DNA from 3 places in the Pseudomonas sp. SA195 genome. Region 1 is predicted to be linked to each of the others. Evidence: predicted binding sites of a transcription regulator. Region 1 holds the regulator's gene; each other region holds the start of a gene.
What was found. The regulator sigma-54, encoded in region 1, starts transcription at its own class of promoters, with help from an activator protein. The targets are predictions, from matches to a motif close to ANTGGCATNNANNTTGCTNT.

Region 1 (9,927 bases):
GTCGCGCAGCTGGTAGAGATTCAGGTGCGTCGTGTCGATCTTGAGATCGGCATGGTCGATGATCGGGGCGAGCAGCTTTTCTTCGTCGCGAATGGCCTCGGCCAGCGAGCGTCGCTCGGTGGTCAACGGATGACGGCGGCGTGTTTCAGAAAAGCGTTTGAGCAACGTTTCATCAGCTGCGTCCAGGTAGAGCACGTCGCACTGGATGTGTCGGGCTCTTGCCTCGACGAGCAGCTCGGGAAAGCGCTTGAGCTGGCTCGGCAGATTGCGAGCGTCAATGGAGACGGCGACCTGGGGTTGCAGTAATTCCGTGTGCAGGAAGGCGCGCTCTGCCAGTTCGGGAAGCAGCCCCGCCGGCAGATTATCGATGCAGTAGAAACCGTTGTCTTCGAGCACGTCGAGCGCCGTGCTTTTGCCGGAGCCGGAGCGGCCACTGACGATGATCAGGCGCATGGCGCGTTCTTCCGGCGGGGTCTTTGGTGCACGGCCTGGGCCGAACGGCGTCGGTGTCGCGAGCGGTGGCAGGTCTTGGGCACGTCTCGTTCCTCACTTCTCGCTGGCCTGCATGCGCAGCTCCGGCGTTATTGGCCGCTCTGGATGTCAACCACCGTCTGGTAGAGCGATTCGGACGTCGAGGCGCTGCGCAGGCGCTCGCGGACGTCGTCGCGGTCAAGCATGCTGGCGATCTGGCGCAGTAGCTCCAAGTGTTCATCTGTCGCTGCTTCGGGTACGAGCAGGACGAACAGCAGGTCAACCGGTGCGCCGTCGATCGCATCGAAATCCACCGGTGCGCCCAGGTGCAGCACCGCGCTTAAGGGCGAGGTGCAGCCGGTCATGCGACAGTGCGGGATGGCGATGCCGTTGCCGAATCCGGTGGAGCCGAGCTTCTCGCGGGCGACGAAGCTTTCGAAGATGGCTTGCGGGTCGAGGTCGGGGAGATCCCGGGCAATCACCTTGGCGATTTGCTCCAGGACGCGTTTCTTGCTGCCGCCCGGCACGTTCACCAAGGAACGTGCGGGGGTCAGGATATTTTCGAGTCGGATCATGATGGGCTAGCGGGCTAGGGCACCCTGGCTGTGGTCGAGCTGTTTTTCTTTGTGCTTGATGAGCTGGCGGTCGAGCTTGTCGGCAAGCAGGTCAATGGCGGCGTACATGTCTTCGTGCTCGGCGTTGGCAACAACTTCGCGTCCGGCGACATGAAGGGTGGCTTCGGCCTTCTGCTTGAGCTTCTCGACCTGAAGGATCACTTGAACGTTGATGATGCGGTCGAAATGCCGTTCCAGCCGTTCGAACTTTTCCTCGAGGTAGTCACGCAGGGGCTCGGTAACTTCAAGGTGAAGGCCAGTGATAGTGACTTGCATACTGCATCTCCTTTTGCCACGTGCGGATTGGCGGACCAGAGGTTCGCCAGCGTAAGAGATTCGGCCGGATCACCCGGTATCTACAGTAACCGCTTGCGCTCGCTGGACGGCGCGATACCCAGTGACTCACGGTATTTTGCGACGGTACGGCGTGCTACCTGGATGCCCTGCTCTTCCAGTAAACCAGCGATCTTACTGTCGCTCAACGGCTTTTTCGGGTTTTCCGCGGCGACCAGCTTCTTGATGATCGCGCGGATCGCGGTGGACGAGCATTCGCCGCCTTCCGCGGTGCTGACGTGGCTGGAGAAAAAGTACTTGAGCTCGTAGATGCCGCGTGGGGTATGCATGAATTTCTGAGTGGTCACGCGGGAAATCGTCGACTCGTGCATGCCCACCGCTTCGGCGATGTCATGCAGGACCAGCGGCTTCATCGCCTCGTCGCCATGGTCGAGGAAGCCGCGCTGGTGTTCGACAATCTGCGTGGCAACCTTCATCAGCGTCTCGTTGCGGCTGAGCAGGCTCTTGATGAACCAGCGCGCCTCTTGCAACTGGTTGCGCATGAAGGTGTTGTCGGCGCTGGAGTCGGCGCGTTTGACGAAGCCGGCATACTGCGCGTTGACTCGCAGACGAGGCATCGCTTCCTGATTGAGTTCGACCAGCCAGCGGTCGTTGTGCTTGCGTACGATGACGTCCGGCACGACGTACTCGGGTTCGCTCGCCTCGATCTGCGAACCGGGGCGCGGATTAAGCGTCTGGATCAAGTCGACGACCTGGCGTAGCTCGTCCTCCTTGAGCTTCATGCGGCGCATGAGCAGCGCGTAGTCGCGGTTGCCAAGGATATCCAGGTGATCGCTCACCAGGCGTACTGCCTCGGTCAGCCAGGGCGTGCGCTCAGGCAGCTGGCGCAGCTGCAGAAGCAGGCATTCGCGCAGGTCCCGGGCGCCAATCCCGGCGGGCTCGAACTGCTGGATGCGGCGCAGCACCACTTCGATTTCGTCGAGCTCGATTTCCAGTTCTGGATCGAACGACTCCAGGACTTCTTCGAGCGTTTCCTCGAGGTAGCCCTGCGGGTTGATGCAGTCGATCAGGGTGGCGGCAATGAGCCGGTCGGTGTCGCTCATGGGCGCAAGGTTCAACTGCCAGAGCAGGTGGCTCTGCAAGCTCTCACCAGCGGACGTGCGGGTGGTGAAGTCCCAGTCGTCGTCATCGCTGCTCGGCAGGTTGCTGGCGCTGGTCTGGTAGATGTCTTCCCAAGCGGTGTCGACGGGCAATTCGTCAGGGATGCGGTCGCCCCAATCGCCTTCATCGGCGTGTTCGGCGGTGCTGACGGTTTCTTCATAACGGCTGTCCGCGCCGTTCGGTTCGGGCGTCGAAGCATTGTCCGTCTGGGTCTCGATCGACTCGGCCATTACGTCCGAGCCCTCGAAATCATCCCCATCCTCTTCGCGTTCCAGCATGGGGTTGGAATCCAGCGCTTCCTGAATCTCCTGCTGGAGATCGAGCGTGGATAACTGGAGCAACCGTATGGCCTGTTGCAGCTGCGGTGTCATCGTCAGCTGCTGGCCCATCTTCAGGACTAGCGATGGTTTCATGGCAGAGGACTTCGAACCTTGTTTGCCGGCGCAACCGCGCCTGTTCCGACTGTTGGCGGCTTGGGCGCCAGAGGAAGCAAATTATATGCCTGCTGGCGAAGCCTTTGCCTAGCCCTTGGGCGCGACGTCTCCTGAAAAAAAAGCCGGTCAGAGCCTGAATTCGTGGCCCAAGTACACTTCCTTGACGAGTTGGTTGGCCAGGATGGTTTGCGCGTCGCCTTCAGCGATCAGCTGGCCATCGTTGACGATATAGGCTGTCTCGCAGATATCCAGCGTCTCGCGCACGTTGTGGTCGGTGATGAGCACGCCGATACCCTTGGCCTTCAGGTGATGGATGATCTGCTTGATATCGCCGACCGATATGGGGTCGACGCCGGCAAACGGCTCATCGAGCAGGATGAACTTGGGCGCGGTGGCCAGCGCACGTGCGATCTCGACCCGGCGTCGCTCCCCGCCCGACAGACTCATGCCCAGGCTGTCGCGGATATGGCTGATGTGAAACTCCTGCAGCAGCCCTTCCAGCGCCTGTTGGCGCCCACTGCGATCGAGGTCTTTGCGGGTCTCGAGGATGGCCATGATGTTGTCGGCGACCGAGAGCTTGCGAAAGATCGAGGCCTCCTGCGGCAGATACCCAATGCCAGCGCGTGCCCGGCCGTGCATTGGCAGGTGCGTCACGTCGTTATCGTCGATGAGGACTCGTCCCTGGTCGGCCCTGACCAGGCCAACGATCATGTAGAAACAGGTCGTCTTGCCCGCGCCGTTCGGGCCTAGCAAGCCAACGATCTGGCCGCTTTCGATGGACAGGCTGACATCACGAACGACCTGGCGGCTCTTGTAGCTCTTAGCGAGGTGCTGGGCCTTGAGGGTTGCCATTACTCGCTCTGCTCCGTTGCCGGCTGGTCGCGCTTGCGCGGCTGGATGACCATATCGACCCGTGGGCGCGGGGTCGTGACATCCGCATTGGTGGCGCGCCCGGCGTTCACGATTTGGCGCTGGGTGTCGTAAACGATTTTCTCGCCTTCGAAGGTATTGCCTTCCTGGACCACTTTGGCTTGGTCGATGAGCACGATGCGCTCGTTTGCCGCGAAATACTGGATGGTCAGGCCGTACGCCTTGACGATCTCCTTGTCGACGGCGGGCTTCTGCTCGTAATAGGCCGGCTTGCCGATGGACGTGAAGACCTCCACGTCACCGTTTGCGTTCTGGGTGATGGTAACGGTGTCGCCAGTTATCTTCATGGTGCCTTGGGTGATGACCACATCGCCGCGGTACACCGCGACGCCTTGGCGATCATCCAGTTCAGCCGTGTCGGCCTGGACGCGGATCGGCTGGTTGCGATCCTCGGGCAGCGCATGGGCATTGGCACCGAGCAGAAGAATGCTCAGACCGAGCAAGAAGGGGAGAGTCTTAACGCAGCTCATGCTGGCCTCTTACGTTGGATAGCAGGAGCATCCTGCCTTCGTTCATGTACGCTTTCATGCCCGTGGCGGTGGTCACGCCGTTCGCGGCGACGATTCTAACGGGTTGCCGGGTCTCGGCATAATCCTTCTCCGGCAGCACGGTCATCCGGCTGCTGGTCACGATGGTGGGGCGGCCTTTGGCATCGGTTCGCTCGATACGCACGTTGTCGATCAGCTCGACTTCCTCGCCCTGCGGCCCGACTTCGCCGCGCTCGCTGGTGACGTGCCAGGGCAGGTCGGTGCCGCGGTAGGACTTGAGGTCCGGCCGGGTAAGCAGGCTGACGTCGCTAGCCTTGACGTGCTCGACCTTCTCGGCGACCAGTTCGTAGTTGCGCTTGCCGTCGGGCTGGTATTGCACGGTGCGCGAGTTGATCACGTAGAAATCGATGGGAGACTCCGGCGCTGTAACGGCGGCTGGCGTCTCCATGAAACTCTCGGGGCGGATATTCCAGTAGCCGATGGCGCCCAACGATAGGGCGATCAGCAACAGGACGGCAGGCAGGCGAATCTTGCTCAGCATGGTCACCTCTACAAATAGGCAGCCTGGGCTGCCTCGAGGGTGCCCTGGGCGCGCATGATCAGCTCGCAGAATTCGCGCGCGGCGCCTTCGCCACCTCGGGCGCCGGTGACGCCGTGGGCATGCTCGCGCACAAACGCGTCGGCGCTCGCGACCGCCATGCCCAGCCCGACTCGGCGAATCACTGGCAAGTCCGGCAAGTCGTCGCCCAGGTAGGCGACTTCGGCATAGTCCAGGCCGAGTTCGCCGAGCAACTCGTCGAGCACGACCAGCTTGTCTTCGCGCCCCTGATAGAGATGCTGGATGCCGAGGTTCTGCGCACGACGTTCAACGACGGGTGTCTTGCGGCCGCTGATGATCGCGGCGCGTACGCCAGAGTTGATCAGCATTTTGATGCCATGCCCGTCGAGCGTATTGAAGGTCTTGAACTCGCTGCCGTCCACCAGGAAGTAGAGCTTGCCGTCCGTCAGCACGCCGTCGACATCGAAGATCGCCAGGCGTACGCCGCGAGCACGTTGTAACAAGTCGTTCATCTCACATCACCCCCGCGCGCAGCAGATCGTGCATGTTCAGTGCGCCGACGGGACGGTCGCTATCGTCGACCACGACCAGTGCGTTGATCTTGTTGTCCTCCATGATCTTTAGCGCTTCGGCTGCGAGCATATCGGCGTTTGCGGTCTTGCCATGGACCGTCATGACCTGGTCGATGATGGCCTCGCGAACGTCAACGCTTTTGTCCAGGGTTCGGCGCAGATCGCCATCCGTGAAGATTCCGGCGAGGGTCCCGTCCTTCTCGACGATGACCGTCATGCCGAGGCCTTTGCGGGTCATCTCGAGCAGGGCTTCGCGCAGCGAGGTGCCGCGATTCACGCGAGGCAGTCGCTCACCGGAATGCATCACGTGTTCGACTTTCAGCAGCAGGCGGCGGCCCAATGCACCCCCGGGGTGGGAAAACGCGAAGTCTTCGGCGGTGAAACCACGCGCCTCGAGCAGCGCGATCGCCAGGGCGTCGCCCAGCACGAGGCTCGCCGTGGTGGAAGAGGTGGGGGCCAGGTTGAGCGGGCAGGCCTCGATGGCGACGCTGGCGTCCAGGTTGACCTGAGCCGCTTTGGCCAGTACCGACTCGGGGTTGCCGGTCATGCTGATCAAAGTGATGCCGAGGCGCTTGATCAACGGCAGCAAGGTCACGATCTCACTGGTGCTGCCCGAATTGGAGAGGGCCAGCACCACGTCGTCGCGCGTGATCATGCCCATGTCGCCATGGCTGGCTTCGGCGGGATGAACGAAGAACGCGGTGGTGCCAGTGCTCGCCAGGGTCGCCGCGATCTTGTTGCCGATATGCCCGGACTTGCCCATGCCGACCACTACGACCCGGCCCTTGCATTGCAGGATGAGTTCGCAAGCCTTGACGAATTCAGCGCCGATGCGGCCTTTAAGCTGCTCAACCGCATCGATTTCCATGCGAATGGTGCGCTGAGCCGTCTCGATCAAATGGCTGCTCTGGTTCATCTGTGCATCGTCACCTAGGCTAAAGCGCGGGATTATAGCGACATTCACCTGGTCGCTCATCGAAAAACCTGAGTGCGTATGTCTGCTTGATGTGTCCGCTGCGGAGGCTGAACGGGCGCTGAACGAGCGACGTGATTCACGCCCGGACACAGTCGCACGCTGTGGATGGCCCTGGCGCGGTGCTATAGTTCGCCGCCGAAAAACGGTCGCGCGAAGTATCCCCGGAATGCCTGGGAGCGTCTGACTCGCAGGCTGTATCCAAGGAGAACCGATGAGCGTCGCCAACGCTAACGCTGTCGAGCTGAAGGGCGTCACCTTCACGCGCGGCGAGCGAAGCATTTTCCGTGACATTGATATCGTCATACCGCGAGGCAAGGTGACGGCCATTATGGGCCCGTCCGGCTGCGGTAAGACGACGCTGTTGCGTCTGATCGCCGCACAATTGAAACCCGATCGGGGTGAGGTCTGGGTCGCAGGCACCAACCTGCCGACGCTGTCCCGGCGCGAACTGTTCGACATGCGCAAGCAGATGGGCGTGCTGTTCCAAAGTGGTGCGCTGTTCACTGATCTGGACGTGTTCGAGAACGTCGCGTTTCCCCTGCGCGTGCACACCAAGCTGCCTGAAGAGATGATCCGCGACATCGTGCTGATGAAGCTTCAGGCCGTCGGCCTGCGTGGCGCCATCGACCTCATGCCTGACGAGTTGTCCGGCGGCATGAAGCGCCGCGTGGCGCTGGCCAGGGCGATCGCGCTGGATCCGCAGATCCTTATGTACGACGAGCCGTTCGCCGGCCAGGACCCTATCGCCATGGGTGTGCTGGTCCAGTTGATCCGGCTGCTCAACGATGCCCTCGGCATCACGAGTATCGTGGTTTCGCATGACCTTGCCGAAACGGCAAGCATCGCTGACTACATCTATGTGGTCGGGGAGGGCCAGGTACTCGCTCAGGGAACACCCGACGCGCTGCGGCGCTCGGACAATCCGCGTATCCAGCAATTCATGCGCGGTACGGCAGATGGCCCGGTACCGTTTCATTTCCCCGCGCCGGCTTATGCGGACGATCTGCTGCGAGGTTCCGATGCGTAGGCGTTCATTGATCGAACGAGTCCGGCTGCTGGGCGAGGCCGGCCTGAACGTGGTCGCGGCCCAGGGGCGTGCGACGCTGTTCCTGTTCCATGCGCTGTTCGGTCCGAGCGGGCTGGACAATCGTTTCTCCCTGCTGGTGCGCCAGCTGTATTCGGTGGGCGTGCTGTCGCTGGCCATCGTCGTGGTGTCCGGCATCTTCATCGGCATGGTCCTGGCGCTGCAGGGCTACAGCATTCTGAGCAGCTATGGCTCCGAGCAGGCAGTCGGACAGATGGTCGCGCTGACCTTGCTGCGCGAGCTGGGCCCTGTAGTCACCGCGCTGCTCTTCGCGGGCCGAGCTGGTTCGGCGCTGGCCGCCGAGATCGGCAACATGAAATCCACCGAGCAGCTGTCCAGCCTGGAGGTGATCGGCGTCGATCCGCTGAAGTACATCATTGCGCCGCGGTTGTGGGCCGGCTTCATTTCGCTGCCGTTGCTGACGCTGATTTTCAACGTCGTCGGCATCTGGGGTGGCGCGATGGTTGCGGTGGACTGGCTCGGGGTTTACGAGGGGTCGTTCTGGGCGAACATGCAGAACAGCGTGACCTTCAGCTCCGATGTGCTCAACGGCGTGATCAAAAGCCTGGTGTTCGCCCTTGTCGTAACCTGGATCGCGGTGTTCCAGGGCTATGACTGCGAGCCGACGTCCGAAGGCATCAGCCGCGCCACGACCCGTACCGTGGTCTATGCCTCCCTCGCGGTGCTTGGCCTCGACTTTATTCTGACCGCGTTGATGTTTGGAGACTTTTGATGCGCATCCGCACCCTGGAAATCGGTGTTGGCCTGTTCCTGCTGGCGGGCATCCTGGCTTTGCTACTGTTGTCGCTGCGCGTCAGTGGCCTCAATGCAGCCGGTGCCGACACCTATAAGTTGTATGCCTATTTCGACAATATTGCCGGTCTGAGTGTCCGATCCAAGGTAACCATGGCTGGTGTGACTATCGGCAAGGTGACCGCGATCGACCTTGATCGCGAGAGTTATACCGGACGTGTCACGCTGGAGATCCAGGAGGATGTGAACATCCTGCCTGCCGACTCGACGGCGTCGATCCTGACGGCCGGGCTGCTGGGCGAGAAGTATGTCGGCATCAGCGTTGGTGGGGATGAGGAGACGCTGGGTGATGGCGATACCATTCGCGACACTCAATCCTCTCTCGTGCTGGAAGACCTGATCGGCAAATTCCTGCTCAATTCGGTAAATAAAGAATGAGGAGTTACTCCATGTCTATCGCCTTGCGTCGTGGTCTGTTGATCCTGCTCGCGCTCATCCTGCCGCTTTCGGCCCAGGCGGCGCCGAGCGCCCACGAGGTCATCCAGTCGTCCACCGATCGTCTGCTGGCGGATCTGAAGGCCAACAAGGAGCAGTATCGCCAGGACCCGAATGCATTCTATGAATCGCTGAACGAGATACTCGGCCCTGTCGTGGATGCCGAGGGTATCTCCCGCAGCATCATGACCGTGCGCTACTCGCGTAACGCTTCACCGGAACAGATGAAGCGTTTCGAGGAAAACTTCAAACGCAGCCTGATGCAGTTCTACGGAAACGCTTTGCTGGAGTACGACAACCAGCAGATTCGCGTGCTGCCGGCTAGTGGAAAACAGGACGCCGAGCGCACCAGTGTCGGCATGGAAGTGACCGGGCGTCAGGGCGAGATCTATCCGGTTTCCTACACCATGGTCAATCAGGACGGTGACTGGCTGGTACGTAACGTCATCATCAACGGGATCAACATCGGCAAGCTGTTCCGGGATCAATTCGCCGATGCCATGCAGAAGAACGGCGGCGACCTGGACAAGACAATCAATGGCTGGGCGCAGGTCGTGGCGAATGCCAAGGACACCGCCGCGGGCCAGAAGGCGGCCGGCGATGAGTGAAACCAGAGTCGAGCAAGGTGGCGACGGAAGCCTCAGGCTCTTCGGCGTGCTCGACTACCAGACTGGCCCGGCGCTGCGCAGTGAAGGGCGCGCCCTGATCGGCAGTGGGGATAAGCAGCGGCTGACGATCGATTGCTCCGGCGTCGAAAAATCCAGCAGCGTGGGCCTGTCCCTGCTGCTGGCCTTCACTCGCGACGCCAGGCGGGCTGGCCGTGAGGCTGTCATCGTTGGCATGCCCGAGGACATGCGTGATATCGCCCGGGTGTCGGGCCTGATGGAAGTCCTGTCGCTACAGGAACACGCGTAGGGAGTGCGTAGATGATCTTGCGTTGGGCGGAAGCGACACGGACGAAAGTGCACAAGGCGGCGGAGTCGCTGGGTAATCTGTTCGTCGAGACCTTTCACTACTTGTCATTGTTCGCCATCGGTGCGGTGACGGCGTGGGCGGGGCTCGTCGCCTTCCTCGGCATGATCGAGAAGGGCAGCAT
Region 2 (9,927 bases), 1.5 Mb from region 1:
GTCGACCACGATGAACTCATTCCCGAGCTGCGCATCCCCCATCAGCCCGGTACGGCCGTATCGCTGGTCGAGCGGCAGGTCAAGCTGCTGCGCGAGCGCAACATCGAGATGCGCCATCGCCTGTCGCAACTGATGGACGTCGCGCGCGACAACGACAGGCTGTTCGACAAGACGCGCCGGCTGGTGCTCGACCTGCTCGATGCCAACAGCCTCGAGGAAGTGATCGGCGCGATGGACGAAAGCCTGCGCCACGAATTCCAAGTGCCCTATGTCAGCCTGATCCTGTTCAGCGAGACGCCCTTGCCGGTCGGCCGCAGCGTTACCGCGAACGAAGCGCAGCAGGCCATTGGCGGATTGCTGGGCAGCGGCAAGACGGTCTGCGGCGTGTTGCGTCCGCACGAGCTGGCCTTTCTGTTCGGCGAGCAGGAAAGCCGCAGCATCGGCTCGGCCGCCGTGGTCGCGTTGAACCAGCAGCAGGGCATCCTCGCCATCGGCAGCGAGGACCCACAACACTACAAAAGCTCGCTGGGCACGCTCTTCCTGGGCTACATCGCCGAGGTGCTGACGCGGGTTCTGCCGAGCTACTCCACCCCGTTGCGCTCGGTACGCTGATTGCCGGAAACAGCATCCGGGGCTGTCCAAAGGCGCGTACCGGCTAGAAGAGCGTTGTGATGCAGACCGATCTGGATGCCTATTTCCAATACCTGCGCAGCGAACGGCAGATGTCGCCGCACACGCTGGATGGCTACCAGCGCGATCTGCTCAAGGCCGTCGCCTTTGCCGATAAGCAGCAGTTGCGCGACTGGGCCGAATTCAAGCCTGCCCATGTTCGTCAATTGATTGCCGATCAGCATCGGCGCGGGCAGTCCAGCCGCAGCCTGGCGCGCCTGCTGTCGTCGCTGCGTGGGCTCTATCGCTACCTGGCCAAGGAAGGACGCTGCGCCCACGATCCGGCAGCAGGTATCTCCGCACCGAAGGGCGAGAAACGCCTGCCCCGCCTGCTCGACACCGACCGCGCCATGCAATTGCTCGACGGCGGCGTCGAGGACGATTTCATCGGCCACCGCGACCAGGCGATGCTCGAGCTCTTCTATTCATCCGGCCTGCGCCTGGCCGAGCTGGTGAGCCTGAATCTCGAACAGCTCGACCTCGGATCCGGGCTGGTGCATGTCCACGGCAAGGGCAACAAGCAGCGCATCCTCCCGGTTGGGCGCAAGGCACTCGAAGCACTGCAGGCCTGGCTGCCGCTGCGGGCGCTGAGCAATCCGCCCGATTCGGCGGTGTTCGTCAGCCAGAAAGGCCGCCGGCTCGGCGCGCGCGCCGTGCAGGTCAGGGTCCGCGAGGCGGGCGTTCGGGAGCTCGGCCAGCACCTTCATCCGCACATGCTGCGGCACAGCTTCGCCAGCCATATGCTCGAATCGTCACAGGACTTGCGTGCAGTGCAAGAGCTACTCGGGCATGCCGACATCGGCACCACGCAAATCTATACGCACCTGGACTTCCAGCACTTGGCCAAGGTCTACGACCAGGCGCATCCGCGAGCCAAGCGCAAACAGAACAGCGAGCAGGAACCATGACCATTCGGCTGATCACCTTCGACCTGGACGATACCCTGTGGGACGTGGCCCCCGTCATCCAGAGCGCGGAAATCCAACTGCGCGACTGGCTGGGCGAACATGCGCCGCGCCTGGGCGACGTTCCGGTCGAGGCCCTGGCCGCGATTCGCAGCCGCCTGGTCGAGGCCGACCCCAGCCTCAAGCACCGCATCAGTGAACTGCGCCGCCGCGTCCTGTTCCATGCCTTGAATGACGCCGGTTATACCGAGGCCGAGGCCCGCGAGATGGCCCACAGGGCCTTCGAAATCTTTCTCGAGGCGCGCCACGCGATCGAACTCTTTCCCGACGTGCACCCAACGCTGGAACGGCTCGCCAATCACTATGCCCTCGGCGTGCTGACCAACGGCAACGCCGACGTCAGCCGGCTCGGGCTGGCGGATTACTTCCGTTTCAGCCTGTGCGCGGAGGAGCTCGGTATAGGCAAGCCGGACCCCCACCCCTTCCGCGAAGCGCTCAAGCGCGGCGGCGTCGAAGCCGCGCACGCCGTGCATGTCGGCGACCACCCAAGCGACGACATCGGCGGGGCGCAGCGGGCCGGGCTGCGGGCGATCTGGTTCAACCCGGGCGGCAAGGCCTGGGCACATGAGGGCCGGCCTGATGCCGAGATCGGCAGCTTGGCCGAATTGCCGGCGTTGCTACACGGCTGGCGCTGACGGCGAACGTCGCAGAAACGAAAAAACCCGCCAATAGGCGGGTTTTTCTCGAGGCAGAGCGACGCCGGATCAGATGGGCCGGCTGCCATACTTGCTGTCGGGTTTTTTAGGCGGATCGGCTACCACGTTGGGTTCGACCTCCTGCACCTGGCCTCCACGCGCCAGGAACTCTTCCATCGCGCGAGCCAACTCTTCGCGCTCGCGCTGCTTGGCTTCCAGGCTGGGCAGTTCATCGACCACGACCGCCTTGGCCTTGGCTTTCTTGTTGGTCGGCGTGGCGCGCTCGCTGTCGGTGCCTTCATCATCCGACATGTCATCGCTGTCGTCGGAATCGGCCGCAGCCAGCTCCTCGCCTTCATCCTCGTCGTCGTTAACGTCCAGATCGTCTTGTTCTAGTTCTTCGTCACTCATGTTCAACCTCGTCCCCTGCCAAAGCGGAAGTTATAGCCCAGCGATGAACTTTGTTCGCCATCGCCAAAAAAAATTCAACTTGCCATCCCATGCAACGTCGCGAGCACCTGCCTGGCCCCGCCCTTATCGCGGTGTTCCCCGAGATAGACGCCTTGCCAAGTCCCCAACGCCAATCGGCCATCCTGTACCGGCAGGCTGACCTCACAGCCCAGCAGGCTGGATTTGAAATGCGCCGGCAGGTCGTCCGGCCCCTCGTAATCATGTTCGTAGCCGGGCTGGCCCTGCGGCACCAGGCGATTGAAGAACCGCTCGAAATCGCGCCGTACCGCACCATCGGCATTCTCGTTGATGGTCAGCGAGGCCGAGGTATGGCGCAGCCACAGGTGTAACAGACCAGCCGTGCATTCGCGCAGTTCCGGCAGATGCTCGAGCAACTCATCGGTGATCAGGTGGAAGCCGCGCGGTCTCGGCCGCAGCGTGATGATCGTCTGTCGCCACATCGTCGAGAGCCCCTCGTCAGCCGCACGGAGCGCATTCTAGCGCGGCTCCAGAAAAAACAAAGGGCGCCCGAGGGCGCCCTTCTTGGAGCAGGGGATGATCAACGCTTGTTGGTGAACTCCGGATAGGCTTCAAGGCCGCACTCCACGACGTCGACGCCTTCGTACTCTTCCTCTTCGCTAACGCGCAGGCCGATGACCGCCTTGAGGATCGCCCAAACCACCAGGCTGGCAATGAATACCCAGGCGAAGATCGAGACCAGGCCCAGCAGCTGCGCACCGAAGGAGGCGTCTGCATTGGTCAGAGGAACGGCCAGCAGACCCCATGCACCGACTACACCGTGCACGGAAATCGCACCCACCGGGTCATCGAGCTTGAGCTTGTCCAGGCCAAGGATGCTGAACACCACCAGCACGCCACCCACTCCACCAATCAGCACCGCCTGCAGCGCACTTGGGGTCAGCGGTTCGGCCGTGATGGCCACCAAGCCCGCCAGTGCCCCGTTGAGGATCATGGTCAGGTCGGACTTGCCGAACAGCAGGCGTGCGGTGATCAACGCCGCGACCAGCCCGCCTGCAGCCGCCATGTTGGTATTGGTGAATACCTGGGCGACAGCGTTGGCATCTTCGATGGTGCTCATCTTCAGCTGCGAGCCGCCGTTGAAGCCGAACCAGCCCATCCACAGAATGAAGGTGCCGAGGGTCGCCAGCGGCAGGTTGGCACCCGGGATCGCGTTGATCTGGCCGTTAGGGCCGTACTTGCCCTTGCGCGGGCCCAGCAGCAGAACGCCAGCCAGTGCAGCCGAGGCACCGGCCATGTGCACCAGACCCGAGCCTGCGTAGTCGAGGAAGCCAGCCGCGTCGAGGAAACCGCCGCCCCACTTCCAGAAACCCTGAACCGGGTAGATGAAGCCGGTCATCACCACCGCGAAGGCAATGAAGGCCCAGAGCTTCATGCGCTCGGCGACCGCACCGGAGACCACCGACATGCAGGTCGCGGCAAACACGATTTGGAAGAAGAAATCGGCACGCGCGGAATAATACGGCGCGTCCTCGCCACCGGCGGCGACGACGTCGACCGCGTTCTCATCGCCGATCAGGAATCCCAGGCTCGGCAGGATGCCGCCTTCGGGGCTCGAGTACATGATGTAGTAGCCGATCAGCAGATACATGATCGAGGCCAGTGCATAGAGGACGATGTTCTTGGTCAGGATCTCGGCGGTGTTCTTGGCACGGACCAGGCCGGCCTCAAGCATCGAGAATCCCGCCGCCATCCACATGACTAGCGCGCCGCAGATGAGGAAGTAGAAGGTATCGAGTCCGTACTGGACGGGTATCAGTGCTGTGCTATCCATTTTTGTTCACCTTTTGCCGAGCGCCAGGGCGCTATTCGGGTAAGGCGCCCGGGTTGGCTCCGGGCGCACTCCGTGTGCTTACAGGTTGTAGCCGCGTTCGTTGTGCAGGCTGAGGTCGAGGCCGATCGTTTCTTCTTCTTCGCTGACCCGCAGTCCCATCACCACGTCGATCACTTTCAGGATTACGAAGGTGACGATGGCGGTGTAGACGACGGTGAAGAGCACGCCCTTGAACTGGATCCACAGCTGCAGTGCGATGTTTTCCACCTCACCGAAACCGCCCAGCGCAGGGGCTGCGAAGACACCGGTCAGAAGCGCGCCGACGATGCCGCCAACGCCATGTACGCCGAAGGCGTCCAGCGAGTCGTCGTAACCGAGCTTGCGCTTGAGACTGGTGGCACAGAAGAAACAGATGACGCCCGATGCCAAGCCGATGACCAGCGCACCCATCGGACCGACCGTGCCGGCTGCCGGGGTGATCGCTACCAGGCCGGCAACAACGCCGGAGGCGATACCCAGCGCGCTGGGTTTGCCGTGCGTCATCCACTCGGCAAACATCCAGCTCAGCGCTGCGGCAGCAGTCGCGATCTGGGTGACCAGCATGGCCATGCCAGCAGTGCCGTTGGCGGCCAGCGAGGAACCGGCGTTGAACCCGAACCAGCCGATCCACAGCATCGCCGCGCCGACCAGCGTCAGGCCGAGGTTGTGCGGGGCCATGGGGGTGGTCGGGAAGCCCTTGCGCTTGCCAAGCACGATGCACGCGACCAGGCCGGCAATACCGGCGTTGATGTGCACCACGGTGCCACCGGCGAAGTCGAGCACGCCCCAGTCCCACATCAGGCCGCCGTCGCCGCCCCAGACCATGTGGGCAATCGGTGCGTACACCAGGGTGAACCAGACGCCCATGAACACCAGCATCGCGGAGAACTTCATGCGCTCGGCGAAGGCACCGACGATCAGCGCCGGCGTGATGATGGCGAAGGTCATCTGGAAGGTAATGAAGACGCTTTCCGGCACGGTGCCGGTAAGGCTGTCGGGTGTCAGGCCGGCGAGGAATGCACGCCCGAGGCCGCCGACGAAGGAATTGAGATTGGTGACGCCTGCTTCCATGCCAGTCGTGTCGAACGCCAGGCTGTAGCCGTAGACCATCCAGAGGATGCTCATCAGGCCGGTAATGGCAAAGCACTGCATCATGACCGAGAGGATGTTCTTGGAGCGGACCATGCCGCCGTAGAACAGGGCCAGGCCTGGAATGGTCATGAACAGCACCAATGCGGTGGCTGTCAGCATCCATGCCGTATCGCCGGAATCGAGCGTTGCCTCCTGTGCCATGGCGATGCCGGGGCTTATCAGAGACAAAAGGGCTCCTAGCCCTGCGAATTTTCGCAGAGTCATGGTTTTACTCCTGGGGCGTGGGGGTTCGTAGGCCTGCGCTGGCAGGCAATCGCAAGTACGGCTGCGGCGTGGCGGATGTGTCGGGCGTTGCCGCCCGCTCATGCATGCGCTACGCGCGGCTCGTCAGATTGCGTCGGTGTCGGTTTCGCCGGTGCGGATGCGGATGGCCTGCTCCAGGTTCACCACGAAAATCTTGCCGTCGCCGATCTTTCCGGTATTGGCCGCCTTGGTGATGGCCTCGATCACGCGATCGAGCTGGTCGTCAGCAATGGCCACGTCGATTTTCACCTTCGGCAGGAAATCGACCACGTATTCGGCGCCGCGGTAGAGCTCGGTATGGCCTTTCTGCCGGCCAAAGCCCTTGACCTCGGTGACTGTGATGCCTTGGACGCCAATTTCGGACAGTGACTCGCGCACGTCGTCCAGCTTGAACGGCTTGATGATGGCAGTGACTAGTTTCATGAAAACTTCTCCCGTTTAGGTGGACTTGCCCCAGAAGTACGAACCCGGCTCAAGTCTAAGCTCAGTGTCTGGCTCTTGTAACGCGCCGGCATCGCCGCGCGACCCTCCGACACCATCAACCAATCCGACGAAACGTCCCGAATCGCCTGTGCACCGTTACCTGTCGGTGCATGCGTCACGCTGAACAAAGCAGAAACAGTGCCAACCAATCGAAACTCGCGCTCTGCTGCGGTCCGCGCGGCCAGCACGGGCCTAAACGAGCGAAGCGGCGAACCAAAATGGTGCGGCGTACCAAGGCACAGTGCACAGAAATGGGCACAGGGGCTGCCCGGGGCGGCTTGGACGAGCGTGCTACACTGCACGCCGCTCAAAAACAGGTGATGCTATGTTCCCGCCCAAAGCTTTCCTCGACGCCATCGGCTCCCAGGCCTCGCGCTTGTTCAACGGCGAAACGCCCCTCTCGCGCAGCGAAATCGAAGCCCAGTTCAAGGGCATCGTGCAGGGCGCGTTGAGCAAGCTGGATGTGGTCAGCCGCGACGAGTTTGACAGCCAGATGGTCGTCCTGGCCCGCACACGTGCCCGCCTCGAGGCGCTGGAGGCCAAGGTCATTGAACTGGAAGAGAAGCTGAAGCCCGCCGCCGGAGAGTGATCCAGCGGCACCGATCAAAGGAGTGATCGATGTCTCTCGCAATCGTCCACAGCCGGGCCCAGCTCGGCGTGGAAGCGCCGGCCGTCACGGTCGAGGCGCACCTGGCCAACGGCCTGCCTTCACTGGCCCTTGTCGGCCTGCCCGAAACTGCGGTCAAGGAAAGCAAGGATCGCGTGCGCAGCGCCATCCTCACGTCCGGCTTCGATTTCCCGGCCCGCCGCATCACCCTCAACCTCGCCCCCGCAGATTTGCCTAAGGATGGAGGGCGCTTCGACCTGGCGATCGCCCTCGGCATTCTTGCCGCCAGCGCTCAGGTGCCGAGCGAGCGCCTCGACAGCCTCGAATGTCTCGGTGAACTGGCGCTTTCCGGCGCGTTGCGGCCGGTTCAGGGCGTATTGCCCGCCGCGCTGGCGGCACGCAAGGCTGGCCGCGCCCTGCTGGTGCCCCGCGCAAACGCAGAAGAAGCCAGCCTAGCCTCGGGATTGGTGGTTTACGCCGCAGACCATCTGCTGGAAGTCGCCGCGCATTTCAACGGCGTGACACCACTGCAACCTTTCCAGGCACAAGGGCTTCTGCGCCAGGTCCTGCCGTACCCGGATCTGGCCGACGTGCAAGGTCAGCAAGCAGCCAAGCGCGGCTTGCTGGTCGCCGCGGCCGGCGCGCACAACCTGCTGTTTTCCGGCCCACCCGGCACCGGCAAGACACTGCTAGCCAGCCGCCTGCCAGGGCTGCTGCCACCGCTGGAGGAACAGGAAGCACTCGAAGTCGCCGCCATTCACTCTGTGGCCAGCCAGTCGCCCCTCGAACATTGGCCGCAGCGCCCTTTTCGACAGCCCCATCACAGTGCATCCGGGCCGGCGTTGGTCGGTGGCGGCAGCCGGCCGCGACCCGGCGAAATCACACTGGCGCACCAAGGCGTGCTCTTTCTCGATGAACTGCCGGAATTCGATCGCAAGGTGTTAGAGGTACTACGGGAGCCACTGGAATCGGGGTGTATCGTCATCGCACGGGCACGTGACAAGGTGCGATTTCCTGCTCGTTTCCAATTGGTGGCCGCGATGAACCCTTGCCCCTGTGGCTATCTGGGCGACCCCAGCGGCCGCTGCCGTTGCTCGCCCGATCAGGTCCAGCGCTACCGCGGCAAGCTCTCCGGCCCGCTGCTTGACCGCATCGACCTGCACCTGACCGTGGCGCGGGAGGCGACTGCACTCAATGCGCCAATGGCGAGCACCGAAACGACCGCCGAGATGGCTGCCCTCGTAGCCGAGGCGCGGCGCCGACAACTCGCTCGCCAGGGGTGCGCCAACGCATTTCTCGATCTATCCGGCCTGCGCCAGCACTGCCATCTGCAACCGGAGGACCAGCAGTGGTTGGAGCGCGCCTGTGAGCGACTCGGGCTATCGCTGCGCGCGGCACACCGCATTCTCAAAGTCGCTCGTACGCTGGCGGATCTCGAGCGCGCCGAGTCGATCGGTCGCGCCCACCTCGCCGAGGCGCTGCAATACCGGCCCGCCAGCCAGGCCAGCTGATAACGCGCCGGCTGAAGTCCTGCAACGCGTGGCGCGGCGGCAAGCGCAACGGCGTAATTCCTGCTCGTCCGAGGTCCGATCCATTGTTACCGACGCAATGGCGATGGCCTCGAAGCCGGTCAGAAGCTGACCAATATGTTAGATTGCGCCCTCTTCGCCACAGGCGGCCACTCCCCAAATCGAAAAATCAAGGAGCGCAGCATGGAGGCCAACAAGTCTTCTTCCACCCTCAACCCACCCGTTTTCATCGGCTCTGCCGTCCTTATCATCGCGCTGGTTATCTACAGCGTCGCCTTCTCGGAAAACGCGCAGGCTGTATTCGGTGACGTCCAGGCCTGGATCATCGCCAATGTCAGCTGGCTCTACATCATCGCTGTCGCCATCATCCTGTTGATGGTCGTGCTGCTCGCCCTGAGCCGCTACGGCGACATCAAGCTCGGCCCTGATCACAGCGAGCCGGACTACAGCAACCTGACCTGGTTCTCCATGCTGTTCTCCGCCGGCATGGGCATCGGCCTGATGTTTTTCGGCGTAGCCGAACCGGTGATGCACTTCCTCTCGCCCCCGGTCGGTGAAGGAGGGACCAGTGAGGCCGCGTACGAGGCCATGAAGATCACCTTCTTCCACTGGGGTCTGCATGCCTGGGCGATCTACGCGATCGTCGCGATGATCCTGGCTTACTTCAGCTACCGCCACGGCTTGCCGCTCACACTGCGCTCGGCGCTCTATCCACTCATCGGCGAGCGAATCTATGGCCCGATCGGCCACGCCGTGGACATCTTCGCGATCATCGGCACCGTGCTGGGCGTCGCCACCTCGCTGGGGCTGGGCGTCACCCAGATCAATTCCGGCCTTAATCATCTATACGGGGTGCCGATCTCGGTGCCTGTTCAGATCATCCTGATCGCAGTCACCACGCTGCTGGCGACGGTCTCAGTGGTCACGGGTCTGGACAAGGGCGTCCGGCGCCTGTCGGAGCTCAACCTGACGCTTGCCGTGCTGCTTGTAGTCGTTGTGCTGATTGCAGGCCCGACCGTATTTATCCTGCAGACTTTCGTGCAGAACACCGGCAGCTATCTGTCCGACATCGTCAACAAGACCTTCAACCTCTACGCCTACGAGCCGAACGACTGGATCGGCGGATGGACGCTGTTCTACTGGGGCTGGTGGCTGGCCTGGTCGCCCTTCGTCGGCCTGTTCATCGCGCGCATCTCGCGCGGCCGCACCATCCGTGACTTCGTCACCGGCGTGCTGCTGGTACCGACCGGCTTCACCCTGTTGTGGATGACCGTGTTCGGTGACACCGCGATCCACATGATTCTCTGGGACCACGTCACGAGCCTGGGCGAAGCGATCGAGC
Region 3 (9,927 bases), 840 kb from region 1:
AACCACCAGGTTTGCAGGCAGGAACGCCAGGCTCGCTACACCGAGGCCAAACAGTATCAGCGCCGGAATCGTTACCTGGCGTGCCCCGTAACGGTCGACCAGTCGGCCAACCCAGGGTGTAAAAAAAGCAGCAGAAAGAATCGAGACGGTCAGCGCCAAAGAGATCTGCGAGCGGGTCCAGCCGAATTCGGCGCCCAGTGGCTTCATGAAAATGCCGAAGGTAAAGACCAGGACCGGACCCTGGCTGACGATCATGCCGACGACGGAGGCGCAGACCACCCACCATCCGTAGAACCAGCCTCGATTGGAGCGTTGTGACGTGTTCATGAGTAGCACCTGTGATTGTTTTTATTCAGGTAGCAGCACCGTCGCGCTGCCATGCGAACAGCGATCTTTTTCTTTTCGGTCAAGCAATCGGGGCGATGCGGGTCGCCGGTCAACAATCGTGGAATTGCCTACCGGCGCCCCGATCACTCATTGGCCAAGCCAGCGCGGCGGCCGTTTCTGTGCGAAGGCGCGCGGGCCTTCCACGCTGTCCTGACTCCTTTGGCGAATGGTCTCCGCTTCATACTGCCGTGCCATGGCTTCACGCAGGGGCAGGTCCAGCCCCTGCATTGCGCACGCCTTGGTCGAGCGAACCGCGAGCGGCGCACAGGCGAGAATGTCGTCTACCCATGCGGCGACCGCATCGTCCAGCTCGGCTGAGGGCACTACCTGGTTGATCAGACCCAACTCGTAGCCGCGCTGAGCGGTCATGGAACGCCCGGTCAAGAGGAAGCCCATGGCCGCTTTCAAGCCGATCTGCCGTGGCAGACGGTGCACGCCGCCCGCGGTTGCAATCAGACCACGCTTCGGCTCGGGTAGGGCCAGTTCGGCATGCTCGACTGCAACAATGATGTCGCAGGCCAATGCCAACTCCAGGCCGCCGCCGTAGGCGGACCCATTGAGCCGCGCCACCAGCGGCTTGGAGAAATCGAAGCGATCGGTCAGGCGTGTGGTGCTGCGCCAAAGCTGTGCCTCTTCTTCCTTCTGTTCGTCAGTGGCCTCGGTCATGGCGGCGAGTTGCTTGAGATCCCGACCTGCGCTGAAGGCTTGCTCGCCGGCACCGGTCAAGACACCCGCCCATAACGCCGAGTCGTTTTCCAGCTCATCCAGCGCCAGGCTGAGCTGGTGATACGTGCTCGGCGCCAGCGCATTACGCACCTCGGGCCGGTTGATGCAGATATGCAACACATGCCCGCGGCGCTCGGTGGTGACCTGCAGCGTGCTCACGGTTACAGTCCCAAGACGCGTTCGGCGTTCTTGTGGAAGAACAGCTCGAGCATTTCGTCCGAGTAGCCCAGCTCGCTCCACTCGCGGAACAGCCGCTCGTGAGGGATGCTCGGGTAGTCGCTGCCGAACATGACCTTGTGCTTGAGCCGCCCGCGGATATCGCGCTTGAGCGCTTCGGGCAGATATTTCGGTGCCCATCCGGACATCTCCCAAAACACGTTGCCCTTGTGCAGAGCGCACACAGTGGTTTCGTCGATCCAAGGATAACCGGGATGGGCCATGACGATAGTCATGTCGGGAAAGTCCGCAGCCAGCGTATCGATGGAGGAGGGGTGTGCATGTCGAGTCTTGGCGCCCATGCCGCCTGGCATCCCTGCGCCCATGCCGGTCATGCCAACGTCGATCATCACCGGCACCTTCATCGCACTGATCTCTTCCCAGAGCGGGTAGTAGCGCTGATCGTCGACGCTGAAGTGCTGCATGATCGGATGGAAATGAAAGCCGAGCATGTCAAGGTCGCGAATGGCGTGCTTGGCCTCGTCAATCGCCATCTGGCCCATGGCAGGTTCCACCGCGCCCCAGGCCTGGATGATGCAGTCGTGACGATCCCGCATTCCGGCCACGTAGTCGTTGTCGCACGGCACCGTGTTGATGGTGGTGCGAAGGTCCAGCGCAACCAGCACGGCTTCGATGCCGGCTGCCTGAAATTCGCGAACTACGTCTTCCTCGGTCTTGGCTGACCAGTCGCGGTTCCAGTATTCCGCAAGGGCCTTGACATAAGGTCCCTGACAATCAATCCAGCGCTGAGTGTTGGGGTAGCAATGCAGGTCGATACGGCGCATGTGACACGTCCTTTATTGTTGTTGATCATTTATGAACATGTTCGTTATAGGTCGATACGGTGGGTGTGTCAATGCTGCCTATCTACAAGCGCAAAAAGGGTGTGCCTCGTTGAAGCAACTGGGCAGGAGCAGCTAGCAGTTATCTAACTGACTGATTTGCGACGGGTCAGCAGCCAGGTCAGAGCGACAACCGCGCATGGGACAGCCACGTGGTCACTGCGACGGCCGGAACACATAGGGTCTACTGCCCACCGGACGGTGGCCAGGGTAGTTCGAGTGCTACTGCCCCAGCAGATCATTCATCGCGATGATCTGTTCGGCCACCTGGATCAGTTTCTGTTGGCGGCTCATGGCCTGGCGGCGCATGAGGGTGTAGGCCTCTTCCTCGTTGCAGCTGCGCATTTTCATCAGCATGCCTTTGGCCAGCTCGATGCGCTTGCGTTCGAGCAGTTGTTGGTCACGTGCGTGGAGTTGGGCGCGGATGGCCTGGTCGCTTTCGAAGCGAGCCATGGCGACCTCAAGGATGGGTTTGAGGCGCTGGGCCTGGATGCCTTCGACAATGTAGGCGCTGACCCCTGCGCGGATCGCCTGGCGCATGGCGTCGGGATTACTGTCATCAGTAAACATGACGATGGGTCGGGGCTGGTCGCGGCTGACCATGACGACCTGTTCCATTACGTCGCGGCCGGGCGAGTCGGTATCGATCAGCACTACGTCCGGGCGGATGGCTTCGACGCGCTCGGGCAGGTCAATGGTCAGGCCGGACTCCTCTATGACTTCGAAGCCGGCTTCGATGAGGGCGGCGCGCAAGCGGCCGACCTTGCGTGGAGTGTCGTCGATCAAGAGGACGCGGAGCATGGCGATCTCCCTAGCAAGGCTCTGGGTAGGCGAGGTGGTCGGCCAGTGCATGCAGGGCGAAGCTGCGCGCATAGCCGGCTGGATCGCTGCCATCCCAGCGGCTGCCATCCATTAGCACCGCGCTGCGCATTGCCGAGGCGGGTACGGCGATGTCCAACGCTGACGCGGCATCCCTATACAGGCTTGTCTGTTGAACGCGCTGGGCGATTGCGAGGTAGTCGGGATCTTCGCGAAGCAAACCCCAGCGGCGAAGCTGAGTCATGAACCAGAGGCCGTCGGAGTGGTAGGGCATGTTCACTTCGCCGTTGCCGAAGAAGCGCAGCGGGTGCTTGTCCAGCCACGCATGGCCAAGCCCATCCTCGTATTGACCGAGGAAGCGCGGTTCGATGGCCGAAAGGGGCGCGTCGACATACTCGTGCCCGGCGATGAGCTGGGCAGTGCTGCGGCGGTTTTCCTGGCTCTCGTCGATGAAACGGCTGGCTTCTAGGATCGCCATGACCAGCGCGCGTGCAGTGTTGGGGTACTGCTCGACGAAGGCGCGGGTGCAGCCGAGCACTTTTTCTGGGTGGTCTGGCCAGATCGACTGGCTGGTTGCCAGCGTAAAGCCCATGTCTTCCTGAATCGCCTGCGCTCCCCAGGGCTCTCCCGCGCAGAAGCCGTCGATTCGTCGTGCACGCAGGTGGGCGACCATCTGCGACGGCGGCACCACGAGGGTGCGTACGTCCTTGAGCGGGTGGATGCCGTACGCGGCAAGCCAGTAGTAGAGCCAGAGCGCGTGGGTGCCAGTGGGAAAGGTCTGGGCGAGGGTCAGCTTTGCACCACTCTGGCGCACGCAAGTGCCGAGCGCCTCGGGATCGGTCACGCCAGCAGCCTTGAGCGTGCTGGAGAGGCTGATGCTCTGCCCGTTCTGGGCTAGGCCCATGAGCACGGCCATGTCTACCGGTGCGCTGCCACCGATGCCCAGATGCACGGCGTAAATCAATCCGTACAGGCCGTGGGCCGCATCCAGTTCGCCCTCGATCAGCTTGTCCCGGATGTTCGACCAGGAGCTTTGCCGCTGCAGATTCAGAGTCAGGCCGTAAGGTTGGGCGAAGCCCTGGGTCGCGGCGACAATCAGTGAGGCGGCGTCGGTAAGCGCCATGAAGCCGAGGTTGACGACGTGCTTTTCAGGCGCGTCGCTGCCAGCGACCCACGCATACGGGTCGGGCCGGGGAGCGAAGGGTAGATCGGTCATGGATGCGCTGCCTTGTCATGCGGCGCGCGGGCTGTAAGGCCAGACGCGCGCTTGCTGAGAATATGGCTGGCAAAGCAAGCCACATGCCAAGGCTTGGAAGGATGCAGGTGGGCTCAGCGGGGATATAGCGGAGGAAGCGGGGTGGCGTCCTGCTCGGTTTCGCCCGCTTGCCGGGGCGGCAGGTTCTTGATGGCCAGCCACAGCGCCTCGCCCTGCCAGCGCTGGCCGGTCTCGCTGTAGAGCGCGCCATTGAGGCCATCGAGCGCGTCGGACAGCGGCACGAAGCGGGCCGCCATATCGGCAAGCGTCTCAGGCTGCTGACGAGCCCAGGCATCCAGTGCGTGGCGAGTCGCCTGGGTGTCATTGGCGAGGCAGGCGCGCTTGAGGTCTTCGAGCAGCGAGCGCGGGGTCGGCCCAACCTGGACGTTGCGGGCCACGGCCGGTTGACGGCGCGCATGTAGCCAGAGCCCGAAGCCGAGCAGGGTGGTCAGCAAGAGCAGCGCGCTGCTCAGTTGCCAGGGCCAAAGCAGGGCCTGCCGTGTGGGTTCGGTCGCCTGCGAGACGTCGATGTCCGGCTGCTGCAGGTCGGGATTGTCGGCGACGAGCAATGGCCGAGCCGGTAGGGTGGTGCGCTCCAGGCGATCCTCCCGGGTGTTCCACCAGACCAGCTCGACTGTCGGCAGCTCGAAATCACCTGCGCGGGTGGCGACGAGGGCTTCGCGTTGCTCGCGGCTACCGGTGATGCCCGCTGCACCAATCTCATTGTTGAGGCTGGGCTGGTCGGGGTAACCGCGCAGGCCGGCAACCTTGGGTATGTCGATCGGCGGCAGTTGGGAGGCGGAAAGCCCCTCGGCCTTGAGCAAGAGGCTACGGGTCAGAGCCTCGCCAAGCTGGGCGTCGGCGGGCTCAGGGCTCCAGGCTTCGACCAGCGTCAGGTTGCTGGCCGGCAACCAGGGTGCATCCGCTGGGTATTCGGCCGGTTTGGGTTTGACCTGAAGCGGTATGGTCGGCGACTTGACCTGCGTCGAGCGGCCGAAGCGTGAGCCAAAATAGTCGCCGGTGGCGGGGGCGACGGTGGTCGCGCTGAACAGTTGTGCCGGAATGGTCAGCTCACCGCTTTTTTGTGGGAAGAGTGCATAGCGCACCTCGATCACACCGTGGCGGATGCCGTTGATGTCCTTTTCGTAGGTTCTGGGCTCACCCAGACGCTCGACCAGCGCATCGGGCATCTGCAACGGCGAGAGGGTGCTGTCGTCGTAGAGCGAGACGGAATGGTAGATCCTCAGTGTCAGCACGACCTGGGCCTGCACATAGACGCTGTCCTGGTCGAGGCTGGCATCGATAAAGATTGGGGCGAGCTGGCTGCTGTCATCATCGCCCGGTTCGCTGACATGCAAGGTAATGGGTTCGCTGCGCCAGTCGCCCAGTTGTAACGGCGGGATGATCACGTAGCCGGCCTGGCGCGGTTGCAATGTGACCTGCCACTGAGTGACCGCACGTGCTTCGCCGCTGCTGCCGGACAGCTGGTTCGATTGCCGCGTGCCGAATACCTTGAACAGTGCGTGCAACGGCTGCAGGTCCGGCTTGCCGAATACGGTCGCGTCGCTGGACTCGAGGGTCAGTTCGACTGTCTCGTCAAGGCTGAGCTGGGTGCGGTCGACTCGCGCGCTCAGACCGGTCGCCTGGCCCGGCAGGCTGAGCAGCAGGAGGACTGCCAAGAGGGTTGCACGGATCATCGAGCCAGCTCCTGGCGCTTACGTTGTTCGTAGAGGAATTTGCGGCGCAGCAGCTCGCCGGGATTGTCGGGAATCTTGCGTAGCCACTGGTTCATGGCCTGGTCCTCTTCGGGGCTCAACGGCGGCGCTTCGCCCTGCGCCAACGCCTGCTCATCGCCTGCTTGCGAAGTCTCGGTGGCTTGCGACTCGGCCTGCTCGGGCTGCAATGGCTGCTGCGCCTGTTCCTCGGCTGCCGCGCCGCTCGGATTGCGTTCATTGGGTTGGCGCGGCGGTGTGGATTGCCCCGCTTGGCGTTCGTCGTCCTGGGGTCTGTCGTCGGCGTCAGTCTCGCTCGACGAGGCATCCTCGCTTGTGTCTGCCTGCGACGCCTGGCTGCGCTCGTGCAACGCTTGCTCGACGAGGGCGCGGTTGCGGCGGGCCGATTCGAGCCCCGGGTCTTGCTCGAGGGCCTGGTCGTAGGCTTCGATGGCCGCTTCCAATTGATCATCGCCCGCTAACGCATTGCCGCGGTTGTAGTGATCTGCCGCGGTGTCGCCATGCGTGAAACTCTCCACGGCACCGGAATAGTCACCGGCCTGGTAACGCGCAAAGCCCTGCCAGCGCGGGTTCTCGAAGCGTTCCGCCGCTTCGGCCGCGCGCTGCGACTGGAGCAGCCGTTCGCCTTGCTGATCCGGCCTGAGCCACAGGTCCTGCAGCGTCACGGCGTAGCCCGGTTGAGGCAGCCAGACGAGCAGCGCCAGGCCGAACAACCAGCCACGGCGCCCGGCGCAGGCGGCGAGCAGCAGCACCGGGACCAGCAGCCAATGGCCCTGGTCCAGCCAGGCGCTCAGCTGCACGCTGTCCTCACGGGCGCTCAGGTTGCCCTGGCTGTCGAGCAGGCCGAGGCCGCGCAGGTCTTCGTCATCGAGACGCGACTGCTGATAGCGCCCACCGATGCTGCTGGCGAAGCGACGGATGCCGGGGCTGTCCAGCCGCGGGATTAGAATGGCGCCGCGTTCGTCCTTGATAAAGCTGCCGTCCTCGCGAGCGATGGGCGCGCCCTGTTCGGTGCCGATGCCTAGGATCATCAGCCGCAGAGGACTGTCTTCCAGCTGTTCTTCAATGCCGGCGCGCTCCTGTTCGGCCAAGCTGCTGCCAATCAGCAGCAGGCGCCCACGACCGTTAGCGCCTCGCTCCAGCAGCTCGATGCCTTGGGCGACGGCCAGGTCCGCCCGATGGCCAGGCTCGGGCATCAGGTCAGGCTCGAGGGCATCGAGCAGGTTGCGTGCGGTGGCCACGTCGTTGCTCAGCGGCACCAGCGTGTGTGCGCTGCCGGCGTAGACGACGATGGCCGTCTGCGCGTCCTGGCGGACCTGCAGGAGGTCGACGACCTTGCGCTTGGCCGCTTCCAGGCGGGTCGGACTGACGTCGGAGGCCAGCATGGTCGGGGTCAGGTCGAGCAGAATGACCAGCGGATCGAGCCGCGACATGCCGGGTTGCTCGGCTTTTTGCCAACTCGGCCCGAGCAGCGCGAGGCAGGTCAGCAGCCAGGCGCTGCCGAGAATAAGCCAGGGCAGGCGGCTATTACGCAGCTTGCCGCGTGTCAGCAAGGCGGCATGGAAATGCGGCGGCAACAGGCGTTGCCAGCGGCCGATGCGGCGCTGCCGGTGCCATAGGCGCCACAGCAGCCAGGCCAATCCCGGTAGGGCGAGCAGCCAGTACGGCCGCATCAGGTGGGGAAGCCATTCGCTCATGGGCGTTGGCCTCCAGCCGGGTTCCACAAGGGCCAGAGCCGACGCACCACCAGCGCGACGCTCAGCAGCAGCGCAGCGGCGAGTGGCCATGCGTAGAGAGTGTCGGCGAGGCGGGCCTGGGCGGGCTGCTGAGCCGCGGGCTCGATGCGGTCGAGGGTGGCGCCTATGGCGCGTAGTTCCTCAGAGGAACGGGCGCGAAAATACTCCCCGCCGGTGATGTCGGCGACGGAGCGCAGGGTGGTTTCGTCCAGGTCGCCGCCGGGGTTGAAACCAAAGCGGTCGATCACGCCACCGGGTTCGATGTCGGCGCCGATGCCCAGCGTGTGCACTCGCACCTGCTCGCTGGCAGCCATGCGCGCCGCAAGCAGCGGTTCGACTTCGCCGCCGTTGTTGGCGCCGTCCGTGATGAGAATGAGCACACGGCTGTTGGCGGGGCGCTCACGCAGGCGCTTGACGCCAAGCCCAATGGCATCGCCAATTGCCGTATTGTTGCCGGCGATGCCAATCACGGCCTCGTCGAGCCAGGTGCGAACGGTCTGCCGGTCGAAGGTCAGGGGGGCTTGCAGATAGGCTTGGCTGCCAAAGAGGATCAACCCGACGCGGTCTCCATTGCGCTCGGTGATGAAGTCGCCGATCAATCGCTTGACCAGATCCAGACGGCTAATTTCCTCGCCTTCCCACAGCATGTCGGGGAAATCCATCGAGCCGGAAACGTCGACCGCCAGCAGCAGGTCGCGACCTGTGGTCGGTAGGGGCAGCGGCTCGCCCAGCCATTGCGGACGCGCCGCGGCGCTCAGCAGCAACAGCCAGACGAGCAGGTAGGGCAGTTGCAGGCGCCACCCGGGCAGCGATGCTTGGGCGCGGCGCCCGGACAAGGCTTCCAGCTCACCGAGGAAGCTGACTTTGAGCGCCGCGTCGCCGCTGTCCGCGGCGGGCAGTAGCCAGCGCAGCAGCCACGGCAGCGGCATGAGCAGGAAAACCCACGGCCATGCCAGCTCAAACATGTTTGCGAATCCAGATCTGCACCGCTTGCTCCAGCCCTTCGATGGCTTTGTCGTCCAGCCGGCACTCGGCGCGGTAGAGCCCTTCGACCAGCACCATCCAACGCGTCAGGCCGGCGGAGGGGCAGCGGCTGTCGAGAAAGGCCAGCCAGGCTCGGCCGCTCAGCGTATGGGGGCTGTCGTCCGGGTAGCGGATGCGGCAGAGGCGCTTTAGCAATCCGTTGAGTTGTTGCAACCACTGGTTGGCCGGCTGGCCGTCGTAGGGTTTGCGAAGTTGGGCCAGTTCGTCGAGCGCGATCTGGCGTTGCGGGTCGAGCGGGGTGCCGGGTGCCGCCTGGGGCGTGCGGACCAGGCGGCGCCAGGGGCGGGTGCGTACCAGGAGAAGGAGCGTCAACGCGAAGGCGGCGAGAAACCACCAGCCAGGCGCCGGCGGCCAGGCGCTCACCGGTGCGGGCTGAATCAGCGGGTCCAGCTGTGCGACGAGGCTCATCGGGATGCACCTGGGAGCTGCACGCTCAAGTGTTCGCGCAGTTGCTCGATCAGCTCGCGATGCGCATCCAGAGGCATCAGCGGCAGGCGCAGGCGGTCAGCCAGGCGCTGCCAGCGCGCACGTCTTTCTTCGCCCTGGTCTCGGTAGGCCTGACGCAGGGCCGCGTCATGGGTGTCGAGCTCCAGTCGGGCACCGGCCTGGGCAAAACGCAGCAGGCCGGCTGCCGGCAGGGCACGGTCCAGGGGATCGAATACGGGAATCAGGAGCAGGTCGACATGGCGGGCCAAAAGGGCCAATTGCTGCTCGGCGGCGTCGCCGAGGGTGCGCTCGTCGCAAACGATGACGGCCAGGCTCCCGGGGCGCAGCACCTCGCGTGCGCGGCGCAGCGCCATGCCAAACGCATCCGGGTAGTGGAACGCGTCGGCTTCCAGCCGAGCGTTGGCGCGGGCCAGGCGGTCAAGCAGCTGGAGCAGGCTCTGCTTGCTGCGGCGCGGCTTGATCTCGTGGTGATCGCCCTGGCCGAATACCAGGCCGCCGACACGATCGTTGTGGCTCAGAGCCGCCCAACCGACCAGGCTCGCGGCCTGCGCGGCCAGCACTGATTTGAAGGCCAGGCCGCTGCCGAAAAACAGTCGGCTGCTCTGTTCAACGAGCAGGTAAATCGGCCGCTCGCGCTCCTCATGAAAGAGCTTGGTATGGGGTTCCTGCGTGCGGGCGGTGACGCGCCAATCAATGGTGCGGACATCGTCTCCGGCCTGGTA

Region 2: the regulator sigma-54 is predicted to act here: its motif matches at 6,576-6,595, upstream of glnK (P-II family nitrogen regulator).
Region 3: the regulator sigma-54 is predicted to act here: its motif matches at 4,278-4,297, upstream of M1D78_RS08300 (CmpA/NrtA family ABC transporter substrate-binding protein).

The regions. Positions count from the first base shown of each region.
Region 1 is NZ_CP096392.1:942,736-952,662, forward strand. Features, by position in the region: gene rapZ (RNase adapter RapZ) at 1-453, opposite strand, end outside; gene ptsN (PTS IIA-like nitrogen regulatory protein PtsN) at 582-1,046, opposite strand; gene hpf (ribosome hibernation-promoting factor, HPF/YfiA family) at 1,053-1,361, opposite strand; gene M1D78_RS04280 (RNA polymerase factor sigma-54) at 1,442-2,953, opposite strand; gene lptB (LPS export ABC transporter ATP-binding protein) at 3,101-3,826, opposite strand; gene lptA (lipopolysaccharide transport periplasmic protein LptA) at 3,826-4,374, opposite strand; gene lptC (LPS export ABC transporter periplasmic protein LptC) at 4,361-4,933, opposite strand; gene M1D78_RS04300 (KdsC family phosphatase) at 4,942-5,463, opposite strand; gene M1D78_RS04305 (KpsF/GutQ family sugar-phosphate isomerase) at 5,465-6,439, opposite strand; gene M1D78_RS04310 (ATP-binding cassette domain-containing protein) at 6,711-7,526, shown strand; gene mlaE (lipid asymmetry maintenance ABC transporter permease subunit MlaE) at 7,519-8,316, shown strand; gene mlaD (outer membrane lipid asymmetry maintenance protein MlaD) at 8,316-8,774, shown strand; gene M1D78_RS04325 (MlaC/ttg2D family ABC transporter substrate-binding protein) at 8,786-9,439, shown strand; gene M1D78_RS04330 (STAS domain-containing protein) at 9,432-9,746, shown strand; gene M1D78_RS04335 (phosphate-starvation-inducible protein PsiE) at 9,758-9,927, shown strand, end outside.
Region 2 is NZ_CP096392.1:3,986,285-3,996,211, forward strand. Features, by position in the region: gene M1D78_RS18670 (DUF484 family protein) at 1-612, shown strand, start outside; gene xerC (tyrosine recombinase XerC) at 672-1,577, shown strand; gene M1D78_RS18680 (HAD family hydrolase) at 1,574-2,269, shown strand; gene sutA (transcriptional regulator SutA) at 2,339-2,680, opposite strand; gene M1D78_RS18690 (secondary thiamine-phosphate synthase enzyme YjbQ) at 2,755-3,180, opposite strand; gene M1D78_RS18695 (ammonium transporter) at 3,279-4,532, opposite strand; gene M1D78_RS18700 (ammonium transporter) at 4,611-5,927, opposite strand; gene glnK (P-II family nitrogen regulator) at 6,051-6,389, opposite strand; gene M1D78_RS18710 (accessory factor UbiK family protein) at 6,775-7,038, shown strand; gene M1D78_RS18715 (YifB family Mg chelatase-like AAA ATPase) at 7,068-8,567, shown strand; gene M1D78_RS18720 (BCCT family transporter) at 8,769-9,927, shown strand, end outside.
Region 3 is NZ_CP096392.1:1,780,061-1,789,987, forward strand. Features, by position in the region: gene M1D78_RS08280 (MFS transporter) at 1-327, opposite strand, end outside; gene M1D78_RS08285 (enoyl-CoA hydratase-related protein) at 475-1,272, opposite strand; gene M1D78_RS08290 (amidohydrolase family protein) at 1,275-2,114, opposite strand; gene M1D78_RS08295 (ANTAR domain-containing response regulator) at 2,394-2,972, opposite strand; gene M1D78_RS08300 (CmpA/NrtA family ABC transporter substrate-binding protein) at 2,983-4,206, opposite strand; gene M1D78_RS08305 (BatD family protein) at 4,320-5,942, opposite strand; gene M1D78_RS08310 (VWA domain-containing protein) at 5,939-7,675, opposite strand; gene M1D78_RS08315 (vWA domain-containing protein) at 7,672-8,679, opposite strand; gene M1D78_RS08320 (DUF4381 domain-containing protein) at 8,672-9,166, opposite strand; gene M1D78_RS08325 (DUF58 domain-containing protein) at 9,163-9,927, opposite strand, start outside.